DNA from 2 places in the Cedecea selenatireducens genome. Region 1 is predicted to be linked to the other one. Evidence: predicted binding sites of a transcription regulator. Region 1 holds the regulator's gene; the other holds the start of a gene.
What was found. The regulator PhoB, encoded in region 1, activates phosphate uptake and scavenging genes when phosphate is short. The targets are predictions, from matches to a motif close to CTGTCATAAAACTGNCNNAT.
Positions count from the first base shown of each region.

Region 2: the regulator PhoB is predicted to act here: its motif matches at 1,987-2,006, upstream of uvrB (excinuclease ABC subunit UvrB).

Region 1 is NZ_JBHIKW010000012.1:21,446-30,282, reverse strand. Features, by position in the region: gene sbcC (exonuclease subunit SbcC) at 1-2,659, opposite strand, end outside; gene sbcD (exonuclease subunit SbcD) at 2,656-3,873, opposite strand; gene phoB (phosphate response regulator transcription factor PhoB) at 4,073-4,762, shown strand; gene phoR (phosphate regulon sensor histidine kinase PhoR) at 4,785-6,092, shown strand; gene brnQ (branched-chain amino acid transporter carrier protein BrnQ) at 6,519-7,838, shown strand; gene proY (proline-specific permease ProY) at 7,910-8,837, shown strand, end outside.
Region 2 is NZ_JBHIKW010000009.1:148,697-153,815, reverse strand. Features, by position in the region: gene uvrB (excinuclease ABC subunit UvrB) at 1-1,734, opposite strand, end outside; gene ACE38U_RS15825 (ABC transporter ATP-binding protein) at 2,523-3,233, shown strand; gene ACE38U_RS15820 (helix-turn-helix transcriptional regulator) at 3,246-3,764, opposite strand; gene ACE38U_RS15815 (hypothetical protein) at 3,780-4,040, opposite strand; gene bioD (dethiobiotin synthase) at 4,216-4,899, opposite strand; gene bioC (malonyl-ACP O-methyltransferase BioC) at 4,892-5,119, opposite strand, start outside.

The DNA.
Region 1 (8,837 bases):
TGAGGTAGCCCCAGTCTTCCGCCTGCGCCTCACACGCTTTGATCTCCTGCATCAGCGCCTGCTGGCGAACCCGATTTTCCTCGTCATGACGCAGCTGCTGGGTGATTTGCCCCTGGCGAGAGGCGTTTTCGCGCAGCTGGAGAGTAAGCGCTGCGATACGTTCATCCAGCATGCTGACTTCGGTCTCTTCGCTCAGGGTTTCTGGCCGCCCTGAGAGATGCTGAGCCAGCGCGCTTTCAGCCTGTTCCAGCAGCGTAGTCTGTTGCTGCTGTTGGCGTTCCAGCTGCTGCTTACGTTGCTCAAGCTCAAGTCGCCCGGCCTCTTCCAGCAGCGCGCTTCGGAAGTCGGCTTCGTCGCTGAACTGGCTGGCCGAGAGCGCATTGCTGAACTGCTCCTGTGCCGCCGTGGCTTCTCTTTCACTTTGCTTCAGCTGTTCTTGCAGGGACTGACGCTGTCCTTCGAGCAGGTTGCAGTCGTTATGCAGCGTCTGCCAGTTTTGCAGCGCAGCCTGGCGCTCGTTTGCCTCCAACGGCGGCGGCGTTGAGCCGTCGTCCATTAGATTGGAGAGCAGCATCTCAAGGCTGGAAAGCTGCTGGTGAAGCTGCGGCAGCTTGTCCTGCTGTTGCTGCCATTGCAGGGATTCTTTTTGACGAGCTTCGAGCCAGTTTTGCTCTTCTCCCGGCTCGGGGCGCACAAGACCGGCCCGCTCCAGCGCTGCCTGTAGAGACGTGCGCTGTGCCATAAAGTCGGCACTCAGCTTTTCATGCTGCTGGCTGTCGCGCTGAAACTGCACCTCCAGCGCCTGACGCTCGCCTAGCTGGCGCAGCTGCTGTTCACGCTGTTCCTGCTCGTTAAGCCAGGCGGTGAGATCGTCCTGCGGCGTTAAAGCGATACCTGCTTCTGCACACTGCTGCTGCCAGCGGGCGGACAGAGAGGCTTCCTCTTCCTGCAGCGCGGTGCTTACCTGCACCAGTTTTTCGCGCTGTTGGCGTTGGGTATCAAGCTGACCTTTCAGGGCGAAGCCAAGCTCCGCGAGTTTGGCGACCTCTTGCTTAAGGGCGGCAAGACGCTGCTGGTTCTCGCCCGGCTCCAGCGTTTTATAGGCTTCTACGGCGGGATGTTGGGTTGAGCCGCAAAGCGGGCACGGGGAATCCGGTTGTAAAAGCGCACGCTCGGCTTCAAGGCTTTGAATGCGCCTTTCCTGCTCGACGACTTTTTCCAGATCGGCCTCATGCTGGCGTTTGTCTTTGTATTGCTGACGTTTTTGGCTGAGCTCAGCATCACGCCCGGCAATCAGTTTATCCAGTTCGGCAAGCTCCCGCTGCTGCTCGGCTTTACGTTTCTCCAGCGTGGCGAACTGTGGCTGCAGGGCGGCCAACTGCTGGCGAGCAGGCCGGGTTGCCAGCATTCGCTGTAAATGAGCGCTCACTTCATCAGGAGAAAGGCTAAGCGTCGGCTCCGGCAGCGCCTGCAGCTTTTGCTGGCTGGCCTGCAGCGTCTGCTGGAGCTCAGCCAGCTGTCTCTCATCACGCTGCTGCTGCGTAAACGCCATGCGCCAGCCCGTCAGCTCGGCGGCCCACAGGCGATAGCGGTCATTGGCGGTGAGCCAATCCTGTACCCGCAGTGCTTCTGACTGAAGCTTTTGAGCCTGCCCGGCGGCTAACAGGCGGGTTTGCTGACGACGAACGGTGAGCTGCTGTAAGCGGGTATTCACTTTCTCTGCGGCTTCGCCGTTTTGCCTTAACGTCTGCTGCTTTTCCTGCAACCGCTGCCAGTGAGGCCGCAGTTTTTCGGCAGGCAGGGCGCGGGTCAGCTTCGCCAGCATCGGCTCTGCGTCTTTAAGGGCCTGACTGGCACCGTTCAGCGCCTGCAGCTTCTGCTCTTTGTCGGCGGCGAGCCGGGCGCGCTGGCTGAGCCAGTGCTGATGTTGCTGTTGTTGCTGCTGTTCGTCCGACAGCTTTTTTTCTTCAAAAGTAAGCGCCTGCAAACTCTGCGTAAGCTGCTGTTGCTGCTCCTCATTCAATAGCGCAACGCCTGAAGCCTGGGCCAGCAGGTTTTCAAGACGGCTTTTGATTTGCTTATGATTTTCAAAGACCGCCGCAGACACGGTGCCGTAGATTTCGGTGCCGGTCAGCTCCTCAAGCAGCGAGGCGCGGTCGTTGGCGTCGGCGTTTAAAAAAGCGGCGAACTGCCCCTGGGAGAGCATCATCGAGCGGGTGAAGCGGTCGTAATCCAGCCCGGTAAGCGAGGCGACAATCTCAAGCTTGTCTTTAATTTTATCCGCGAGGATTTTGCCGTCGCTGATTTGGGCCAGCTCCACGCGCGGTGCCTGAAGGTTGCCGTTTGCCGCGTTACGGGCGCGGTTCTGGCTCCAGAAAGCCCGGTAGCCAACGCCTTTGACCTCGAACTCCACTTCGGCCAGGCACTCAGCGGTGTCCCTGGTCATCAGGTCGTTTTGCGACTGAGAAACGGTGCTGAGGCGCGGCGTTTTGTGGTACAGCGCCAGGCAAATTGCGTCGAGCAGGGTGGTTTTGCCCGCGCCCGTCGGGCCGGTGATAGCGAACAGCCCGTTGCTGGCGAAGGGCTCCTGGGTGAAATCAATTTTCCATTCGCCTTTCAGGGAGTTTATGTTTTTTAACCGCAGGCTTAAGATTTTCATGCCTGTTCCTCCTGCTGGTGCAAGTCTGAAAGGGTTTGTGCAAACAGCGTTCTTAACCGTGCGGCACGCTCGTCGCTGGTCTCTTCCTGGCTCAGCCGTCGCTCAAAAACTTCTTCAACGCTTAACTCGCTCAGCGTCTCTTTATGCTGGCTGGCAATGACCCGCTCGCGCTGTTCGCGGCTGCGGCGCAGCAGGACGACTTCGACCGGCAGTTCGTCGGTAAGCGCCTGGACCTGGCGCTGCATATCGTGCAGATATTCATCGGTGGCGATTTCGATATCCAGCCAGACTTTCGGCTCAGCCGGCGCATTTCGCCACTGTTCAAGCTGCTGCTCAATTTCACCCAGCGAACCTTTGACGATGGCCAGCGGCTGGCTAATGGGTACCTCCAGAGGTTCGACGCTTGCCAGCGCCGCGCCGCTAAACTCTACGAGAAACACACTTTTTGCTTTGCCGGTTTCGTCGAAACTCAGCGGAATAGGCGAACCGCTGTAGCGAATATGCTCGCTGCCGCCGATTTTCTGCGCGCGATGAATATGCCCGAGCGCGATGTAGTCGGCTGGCGGGAAGTGCTGCGCCGGGAACGCGTCCAACGTGCCGATATAAATGTCGCGAACCGCGTCAGATTTTGTTACGCCAACGGTAGTCAGGTGCCCGGTGGCGATAATCGGCAGCGGCCTGTCGCCGCGCAGGGCAACGGCGGCCTCATAGCAGTGCTGATAATGTTCGCTGATGGCTTCCATTAAAGAACGCTGTTTCTCATGACCAGACAGCCCGGCCTGGCTGCTTTGAATGTCGCGGGGGCGCAGGAAAGGAATGGGGCAAAGGATAGCGCCTGGCGTGCCGTCTTTTTGATTAAGGACCAGTGCCTGCTCGTCTTTGTTGTGGCGTGCGCTGGCAATCACTTGGGTATTCAGGCAGGCCAGCAGCTCGCGGGATTCGTTGAGCGTGGCAACGGAATCGTGGTTACCCGCCAGCACCACGAGCTGGCAGCCGGTGGCCTGCAGCTGCACCACAAAGCGGTTATACATTTCGCGGGCGTAGCTCGGCGGTGAGCCGGTATCAAAGATATCCCCCGCGACAATAATCGCCTCCGCCTGATGTTCGAGCGCGGCGTTTATCAACCAGTCGAGAAAGGCCTGGTGTTCAGAAGCCCGGCTTTTGGTATAGAAGTTTTGGCCGAGGTGCCAGTCTGAAGTGTGGAGAATGCGCATAACCTGTCCCATGGCAAAGAGGCGAATGACCGATTATAAGCTATTGAGTCAGAAGCGTAACCGTCAGCAAAAATCTGGGGCTGTCATAATTCAAAAAGGTGAAATATCTGGCCGTAATCTTTTTCATAAATCTGTCACAAATCTGACGCATACTGGCGCACAATTAATAAGAGATGGTCTCTTTTCAACAGGGTAAATCATGGCGAGACGCATTTTAGTCGTAGAAGATGAAGCTCCGATTCGTGAAATGGTGAGCTTTGTGCTCGAGCAAAATGGCTTCCAGTCGGTAGAGGCGGAAGATTATGACAGCGCGGTTAACCTGCTGATTGAACCTTTCCCCGATCTGATCCTGCTGGACTGGATGCTGCCAGGTGGTTCAGGGATCCAGTTCATCAAGCACCTGAAGCGTGAGGCATTAACTCGCGAGATCCCGGTGATGATGCTGACCGCCCGCGGCGAAGAAGAAGATCGCGTCCGCGGCCTTGAGGTCGGTGCCGACGACTACATCACCAAGCCGTTCTCCCCGAAAGAGCTGGTGGCACGTATCAAAGCCGTGATGCGCCGTATTTCACCGATGGCGGTGGAAGAGGTGATTGAGATGCAGGGCCTGAGCCTTGACCCTTCATCGCACCGCGTGATGACCGGTGAAGATCCGCTCGACATGGGGCCAACCGAATTTAAGCTGTTACACTTCTTTATGACCCACCCGGAGCGCGTTTACAGCCGTGAACAGCTGCTTAATAACGTGTGGGGGACTAACGTTTACGTTGAAGACCGTACCGTAGACGTGCATATTCGCCGCCTGCGTAAAGCTCTGGAAACAAGTGGTCATGACAAAATGGTGCAAACAGTTCGCGGCACGGGTTATCGTTTTTCAACCCGTTTCTAATATGCTGACAGGAGCGTGACGCGTGCTGGAACGGCTGTCATGGAAAAGGCTGGTACTGGAGCTGATGCTCTGTTGTTTACCGGCGGCGATTCTCGGATTGATTTTTGGCCATCTGCCGTGGTTCTTACTGGCGGCAGTGACCGCCCTGTTAAGCTGGCATTTCTGGAATTTACTTCGTCTCTCCTGGTGGCTGTGGGTTGACCGCAGCATGACCCCGCCGCCCGGGCGGGGAAGCTGGGAGCCTTTGCTTTACGGGCTGCACCAGATGCAGCTGCGTAATAAAAAGCGCCGTAAAGAGCTGGGCAACCTTATTAAGCGGTTCCGCAGCGGTGCGGAATCACTGCCTGATGCGGTGGTACTGACCACCGAAGAAGGCACTATTTTTTGGTGTAACGGCCTGGCGCAGCAACTGCTTGGCCTGCGCTGGCCCGACGACAGCGGCCAAAATATTCTCAACCTTCTGCGTTACCCTGAATTCACTCAATACGTAGCGAAGCAGCAGTTCGGCCGCCCGCTGACGCTGGTGCTGAACAACGGCCGTCATCTTGAGTTCCGCGTGATGCCTTATGCCGACGGGCAGTGGCTGATGGTGGCGCGTGACGTCACGCAGATGCACCAGCTTGAAGGCGCTCGCCGTAACTTCTTTGCCAACGTCAGCCACGAGCTGCGCACCCCGCTGACCGTGTTACAGGGTTATCTGGAGATGATGCAGGATCAGGCGCTGGAAGGGCCGCTCAAGGACAAAGCGTTGCATACCATGCGTGAGCAAACGTCGCGTATGGAAGGGCTGGTCAAACAGCTGCTCACCTTATCGAGGATTGAGGCTGCACCGGCGATTTCGATGAACGAAAAAATCGACGTGCCGCTGATGCTGCGCGTGGTGGAGCGCGAGGCGCAAACGCTAAGCCAGCAGAAGCAAACGCTCACTTTTAACGTCGAGCCTGGGCTTCAGGTTTACGGCAACGAGGAGCAGCTTCGCAGCGCTATCTCGAACCTGGTGTATAACGCCGTAAATCACACGCCGGCCGGGACCCATATTACGGTCACCTGGCGCAAGCTGCCTCACGGCGTGGCGTTTAGCGTCAGGGATACCGGGCCTGGAATTTCCGCCGAGCATCTTCCTCGCCTGACCGAGCGCTTTTACCGGGTCGATAAGGCGCGCTCTCGCCAGACGGGCGGCAGCGGGCTTGGGCTGGCTATCGTTAAGCATGCCCTTAGCCACCATGATGCGCGGCTGGAGATCGAAAGCCAGCCGGGGCAGGGATCGACGTTTTCGTTTATTCTGCCAGAACGCCTGATTGCTCATGATTCTGCGGCGGTTGCACATTAACTCGCCATAACCGTCAAGTCCGCTTTCCACAGGCCAGTTTTCTGGCCTTTTTTGTGCGTATTTTCACCACTCGTTAAGTGATGAATATCGAATTGATGCTTTTTTGTCCGAATGATAAGCCATAACAAAAGCGTATAATCAACTTTATTCACTGGTTATGCGTATTTATAAAGGATATATTTCTGGTTTCCCGATCCCTTCTTGTCTTCAAACGCTATAAGCGTTTTAATTGCCCCCCTGTTATTACCAGACCGACTGAAATTGAGTGGTAATTCGACTAACTATTCTTCGCCACCGATCTGGAGAAGCATATTCCGCTGTCGTTACCGGTAATAGCCGCGTTTTTACCGAACGTTATCTGGACTGAACCTCGGTTTAAAAATTTGAGCATTTTCAACACCACACATCCACAGGCTGCTTTATTTTATGACCTATCATTTGAAATCTCGTGACATCATCGCTCTGGGCTTTATGACCTTTGCGCTGTTTGTGGGCGCGGGCAACATCATTTTTCCTCCTATGGTCGGCTTACAGGCTGGCGAGCACGTCTGGACGGCGGCGCTTGGCTTCCTGGTGACCGCAGTAGGTTTACCTGTTCTGACTATCGTGGCGATCGCACGCGTGGGCGGGGGTATTGATAGCCTCAGCTCGCCGATTGGCCGCCGTGCCGGCATTTTGCTGGCAACCGTCTGCTACCTGGCCGTAGGGCCGCTGTTTGCCACGCCGCGTACCACCACCGTTTCTTTTGAAGTGGGGATTGCTCCGCTGACAGGCATGGGCGATATGCCGCTGTTTATCTACAGCCTGGTGTACTTTGCGCTGGTGATCGGCATTTCTCTGTATCCCGGCAAGCTGCTGGATACCGTGGGCCACGTGTTGGCGCCGGTGAAAATCATCGCGCTGCTGATCCTGGCGGCCGGTGCAGTGTTGTGGCCAGCCGGCGGCCTGAGTACGGCGACTGAAGCCTACCAGAACGCGGCGTTTTCTAACGGCTTTGTGAACGGCTACCTGACGATGGATACCCTGGCTTCGCTGGTGTTCGGGATTGTTATCGTTAATGCTGCCCGCTCCCGTGGCGTGACCGAATCTCGCCTGCTGACCCGCTACACCATCTGGGCTGGACTGATTGCCGGTATCGGCCTGACGGTTATCTACCTGGCGCTGTTCCACCTGGGGTCCGATAGCGCGAACCTGGTCGATCAGAAAGCCAACGGTGCGGCTATTCTGCACGCCTATGTCGCTCATACCTTTGGTGGGGCAGGAAGCTTCTTCCTCGCGGCGCTGATTTTCCTGGCCTGCCTGGTCACTGCCGTTGGCCTGACCTGTGCCTGCGCGGAGTTCTTTAGCCAGTATCTGCCGCTCTCTTATCGCTCGCTGGTGTTTATCCTCGGTCTGTTCTCGATGATTGTATCCAACCTGGGCCTGAGCCATCTGATTCAGATCTCTATCCCGGTGCTGACGGCAATCTATCCGCCATGTATCGCACTGGTGGTGCTGAGCTTTACTCGTCCGTGGTGGAACAATTCCACCCGCGTTATTGCGCCGGCGATGCTGATAAGCCTGCTGTTTGGTATGATTGACGGCGTTAAAGCTTCGGCCATCAGCGACGTGCTGCCTGGCTGGGCGGCGAAACTGCCGCTGGCGGATCAGGGACTTGCCTGGCTGCTGCCGACCGTCGCGATGGTGGTTATCACCGCTATCTGGGACAAAGCAGCAGGGCGCCAGGTGACCTCCGCCGCCCACTAAGTTTTTGATTGCTATGTAACCACGGAGTCGTCCTCCGTGGTTTTTTTATTGTAAAGCGTGGTACTGGATTAATGGAAAACACCAACAAGCTCAAGCGCGGTTTGAGCACCCGGCACATTCGATTTATGGCGCTGGGGTCGGCGATTGGAACAGGGCTGTTTTACGGTTCGGCGGACGCCATCAAAATGGCGGGGCCGAGCGTGCTGCTGGCGTATATTATCGGCGGCGTGGCGGCCTACATCATCATGCGCGCGCTGGGCGAAATGTCGGTGCACAACCCTGCGGCCAGCTCGTTTTCACGTTATGCCCAGGACTACCTGGGGCCACTGGCAGGTTATATCACCGGCTGGACCTACTGCTTTGAAATATTGATTGTTGCCATCGCCGACGTGACCGCCTTTGGGATCTATATGGGCATCTGGTTCCCGGCGGTGCCGCATTGGGTCTGGGTGCTGAGCGTGGTGCTTATTATCAGCGCCATCAACCTGATGAGCGTGAAGGTATTCGGCGAGCTGGAGTTCTGGTTCTCGTTCTTCAAGGTTGCCACCATCATCATTATGATTATTGCCGGGATCGGCATTATCGTTTGGGGGATTGGCAACGGCGGCCAGGCGACCGGTATCCATAACCTGTGGAGCAACGGCGGCTTCTTCAGCAACGGCTGGCTCGGGATGATAATGTCGCTGCAGATGGTGATGTTTGCCTACGGCGGGATTGAGATTATCGGCATCACGGCAGGCGAAGCGAAAGATCCGCAGAAGTCTATTCCGCGCGCCATCAACTCCGTTCCGCTGCGTATTCTGGTGTTTTATGTGGGCACGCTGTTCGTCATCATGTCCATCTATCCGTGGAACCAGGTGGGCACCGAAGGCAGCCCGTTTGTGATGACCTTCCAGCATATGGGCATTACCGCCGCGGCCGGTATTCTGAATTTTGTGGTTATCACCGCTTCTCTTTCGGCGATTAACAGCGATGTGTTTGGCGTGGGCCGTATGCTGC
Region 2 (5,119 bases), on a different contig from region 1:
GTAACGCTGCTGCTTCTCGCGGCGGCGCTCGGTTTCGCCAATCGCCTTCGCCATCGACGGGGTAATTTTGTCGCCGTAGAGAATCGCTTTGCCGTTAATGTTACGCGCCGCGCGACCGATGGTCTGGATAAGCGAACGCTCGGAGCGCAGGAAGCCTTCTTTGTCCGCATCGAGAATCGCCACCAGCGACACTTCCGGCATATCCAGACCTTCTCGCAGAAGGTTTATCCCTACCAGCACGTCAAACTCACCCAGGCGCAAATCGCGGATGATCTCCATACGTTCTACGGTGTCGATATCCGAGTGCAGATAACGGACACGCTCGCCGTGCTCTTCGAGGTATTCGGTCAGGTCTTCCGCCATACGTTTCGTCAACGTTGTCACCAGCACGCGTTCGTTAACGGCCACGCGCTTGCGAATTTCCGAGAGCAAATCATCCACCTGAGTGCCCACGGGACGCACCTCAATCAGCGGATCGAGCAGCCCGGTAGGACGTACAACCTGGTCAACGATGTCCTCGCCGGATTTCTCAAGCTCGTAGTTACCCGGCGTGGCGGAAACGTAGATAGTTTGCGGGGCCAGCGCTTCAAACTCTTCGAATTTTAGCGGGCGGTTATCCAGCGCGGACGGAAGGCGGAAGCCATATTCCACCAGCGTCTCTTTACGCGCACGGTCTCCTCGGTACATCCCGCCAATTTGCGGAATGGTGACGTGGGATTCATCCACCACCAGCAGGCCATCGGCCGGAAGGTAGTCAAAAAGGGTTGGCGGCGGCTCGCCGGGACCACGTCCTGAAAGATACCGAGAGTAGTTTTCGATACCCGAGCAATAGCCCAGTTCGTTCATCATCTCGAGATCAAACTGGGTACGCTGGGCAATACGCTGTTCTTCCAGCAGTTTATTATTGGCGAGCAGAAATTTACGGCGATCGGCCAGCTCAACCTTGATGTCTTCCATCGCCTGCACAATGCGCTCACGCGGCGTAACGTAGTGCGACTTAGGATAGATGGTGAAGCGCTGAATGGTTTGATCGATCTGCCCGGTCAGCGGATCAAACAGCGACAGCCTCTCAACTTCTTCGTCGAACAACTCCACGCGCAGCGCAAGGTCATCCGACTCTGCCGGGAAGATATCCACCACCTCCCCTCTCACGCGGAACGTGCCGCGCTGGAAAGCCTGATCGTTACGCGTGTATTGCAGCTCGGTCAGGCGGCGCAGGATCGAACGCTGGTCGATGATCATGCCCTTCGTCAGGTGAAGCATCATCTTGAGGTACAAATCAGGGTCGCCCAGGCCGTAGATTGCCGACACGGAGGCCACCACGATAACGTCTCTGCGTTCAAGCAGTGCCTTCGTCGCCGACAGACGCATCTGTTCAATGTGCTCGTTTACCGAGGCGTCTTTTTCAATGAAAGTGTCCGAGCTTGGGACATAGGCCTCTGGCTGGTAGTAGTCGTAGTAGGAGACGAAAAACTCAACCGCGTTGTCCGGGAAAAACTCTTTCATCTCGCCATAAAGCTGCGCTGCCAGCGTTTTATTCGGTGCCAGCACCATCGTCGGACGCTGAAGGTCGGCAATAACGTTTGCCACCGTGAAGGTTTTACCCGACCCCGTTACGCCCAGCAGCGTCTGGTGCGCCAGTCCGTTTTCAAGCCCGTCTTTCAGGCGATGGATTGCTTCTGGCTGGTCGCCAGAAGGCTTAAATGCTGAATTCAGTTTGAACGCTTTACTCATGAACGGGCTACCTGATGAAGAAACGACCGGGCCGGAGAGTAATTTTACCCGGCAGCGTGATTTTTGCCAGTAGAAAACTGTATAAAACACCAGTTCTCATTTTTACTACGCCTGCTAACCAATACATTTTGCCGTTTTGTTTGCCCACAATTTCCCCCTTTGCCAGATAAATCTCCAGCCGCCAGCGGTTATCCCCAAATTTTTTCGCCTTTTAACATTTGTCAAGGGAGGTAAGGAAACCACAGGCCCATTGTTTGACAGTTTTATTGCAGCAGTTGATTTTATTTAAGCGATTGAATTTAAGTAGATATTTCATAAAGACCGGTTTCGCGCCAATTTGCCCGCAGGCCGCGCCCGCTCTCGCTTTCATCAAGTTTTCTAACTCTAATGCACAAGGTTATCCACAGGAATAGTGGATAACTGCAGCAAGCCCTTTTGCTTAGCCACTTGGAAAAACCCCTGATCTTTCTGTGCCGGGGTCGAAAAAAAAATTTCGCTAATTTTTTTGCTTCTATTCATTCGATTTCGCTATACCCGGCCACGTTGAGCAAGATCTCGAAATCGAGATATATCCTGAGGTTAAAAGGCGTTTTATTGCACCAAATTCGTTCTTTTTAGCACCTGTCAGGTGCAGCGAAGCGGGAGCCTCTACCTCATCCTCCCCCCGCCCGGGAGACAATACTCAGTTTTATCCTGGAGAGAGGGTCGTTTTCAGGCTTTATCACCAAGCTGGCAAGCTAATTGCAGCATATCCATGGGGAAGCCTCCCCCAACCAAGGAGATGAGCCATGCTGAGCTTACGCGCTGTTAATCAGTTCTACGGTGACAATCACATATTGTGGAATCTTGACCTCGAACTGACGCCGGGCGAATGCACCTGCGTGCTTGGCGCGCCCGGACAGGGGAAAACCACGCTGGTAAACTGCATTACCGGCTACTTGCCCGTACAAAGCGGCAGCATGCTGTGGCAGCAGGCAGGATTGCCACCGGAGGATCTGGTCAATAAGCCCGTTGAGAGCCGCGCCGCGCTTGGTATCAGCTACGTTCCACAGGACAGACGCATCTTTTCCCAACTGAGCGTCGAGGAGAACCTGCAAATCGCGATGATGGCGGGTCACCGGACGCCCCGGGTCATCCCTGCGCTCATTTACGATCTTTTTCCCGAACTCTACAGCCTGCGGCAGGTGAGAAGCGGTGAACTCCAAACGGATTTGCAGCAGCAGTTAGCGCTTGCCAGAGCGCTGGTCTTACAGCCTAAGCTGCTCATACTGGATGAGCCCACTCTGGGCGGAGGCCAGCGCTTCATCACGGAAATGGGCAACCTTATTCGGCGCCTGAACCGCGACTTTGGCCTGACCATTCTGCTGGTTGAACAGCGTCTGTCGTTTATACGTCGTGTAGCAGACAAATTTTGCCTGTTGCACAAAGGCAGAAATGTCGCTCAAGGCAATGTTTCTCAGCTTGATGATAAGCTCGTCGCGGGCTGGCTGGAGCCTTGAACGCTCTCCCTCTTAAAGGTTTTCCAGCCGTGCCTGAAATGCCGGATTCAGAGCGGTTAATGCCCGGCGAAGATTGCACTGGCGGGTCACTTTTGCAACATCCAGCAGCGGCGCAGGTATCGACTTCACGCCGGTGCTATTCATCCAACGTAAAACCGTTTCTAGATTCCACAACGCGGTTTTTCCGTCGTGTATCGGCGTGGGAAACGCTTCGCGGGAAACCATCACTTTTCGAATATACTGCCGGGAAACGCCCAGCAGTTCGGCTACGTCGCTCAGCCCAACTAAATCAGGTGCGGCTTCAACCAGCGAAGCACCTGGAATAATGCGAGAGACGTCCTTTAGCGCGCTCAGCAGTGCATCTTCTGCACCGTTGGCTTGACGGGTGAAGTTCAGGGCGATACGCCCCGTTACGCCTATGCCAATAAGGGCATCATCACAGCCCCCTGCTCCCAGCATGCCAACCCACTGCTCAGGTTCCTTCTGGCTATTGGGCAGGTTAAAAATAAGCGTAAACGTGTATTCCGCCATGATGCGTTCTCCTTGTTAGTGCAGGACGCTGCGGGATGCTATGTTTGCACATCCGTCCACAAGCCTGCGAATTTGCCTGGCATGGTTCTCTGCATTTCGCGGCGTGCTCCACACGCAGCTGATGCAAAACTCTCCGCAGCGGCAGGCTTTATCGTTCCACGGACAATAAAGTTTTCCCCAGCAGTGAGAACCGCCCTCTTTGACCCGCCATCCTTGAAATTCGGCGTAGCTTAATGCCGCTTCTATTTCTTTTTGCGGGTGCCGTTTTCTTGCCATATCTCCTCCGGCTAAAAAATCATCTCATAAAGGTTGTCATATGACAACTCAATTATGAAATACTCTATACTCTTTGCCGGCAGAGAAAAATCTTCGTCTTTGGGGAATGTGTTAAAGCGGGAGCCAGCCCGAGGCGCTGCTGCGAGCGTGGCTTTTGTTGCGTTAGTTTTGCGGCTTATACCGCAATGACGGAGAGATCGAGATAGTGGCCAAGCGAGGTTTCATCGCTGATATCCTCAAGCCAGGGGATCTCCCCCAGCAGAGGTGCCGGGAGCCGCTGCTTGAGCGTGGCCAGATACTCTGCGTGCCTTTTGCCTGCTGGCTGAACGCCGTTTGCGATCCAGCCAACAAGCGGCAGCCCGGCGGCAAGTACGGCCTGTGCCGTGAGCATCGCATGGTTAATACAGCCCAGCTTAACCCCTACCACCAGAATGACCGGCAGCCGTTCACTGATGGCCCACTCGGCAAACGTAGTGGTGTCAGAAAGTGGAGTAAACCAGCCTCCCGCCCCCTCCACCTGAATCCAGTCGGCTTTACCGGTAAGATTTTGCAGGCCTTCAGACATTGCGGAAAAGGTGATGGGACGCTGCTCTTCAGCGCTAATGATGTGCGGAGAAGTAGGTTCAATGAAAGCCAGCGGATTAATTTGCTCATACGGCAGCGCGACCGAACCGTTGCGTTGCAGAGCCAGCGCATCGCTGTTACGGATGCCCTCTGGCGTCATTTCACTGCCAGAGGCTACGGGCTTATAGCCCACTGAACGATACCCGGCTGCGCTGGCCGCCTGTAGCAGCGCACAGCTGGCAACGGTCTTCCCTACTTCAGTATCGGTCCCGGTCACAAACCACTTCTTAATCACGTTCAATCACTCCAAAAATTATCTGCCAACTGAGGGAAAACTGCCCATCTTGCTTTGGCCATGTTTCGCTGAGCCGATTCAACTGCCCACGCGTCATCAGGGTATTTTTTCGGCCTTCATGCAGGTGAGTCGCGCCGACGCCTTTCAGCGAACGCATCGCGCTCATCACGTCGGGAAACTGCTGGCTAACGGTCCGGCAGGTCAATGCGGTTCGCCAGAG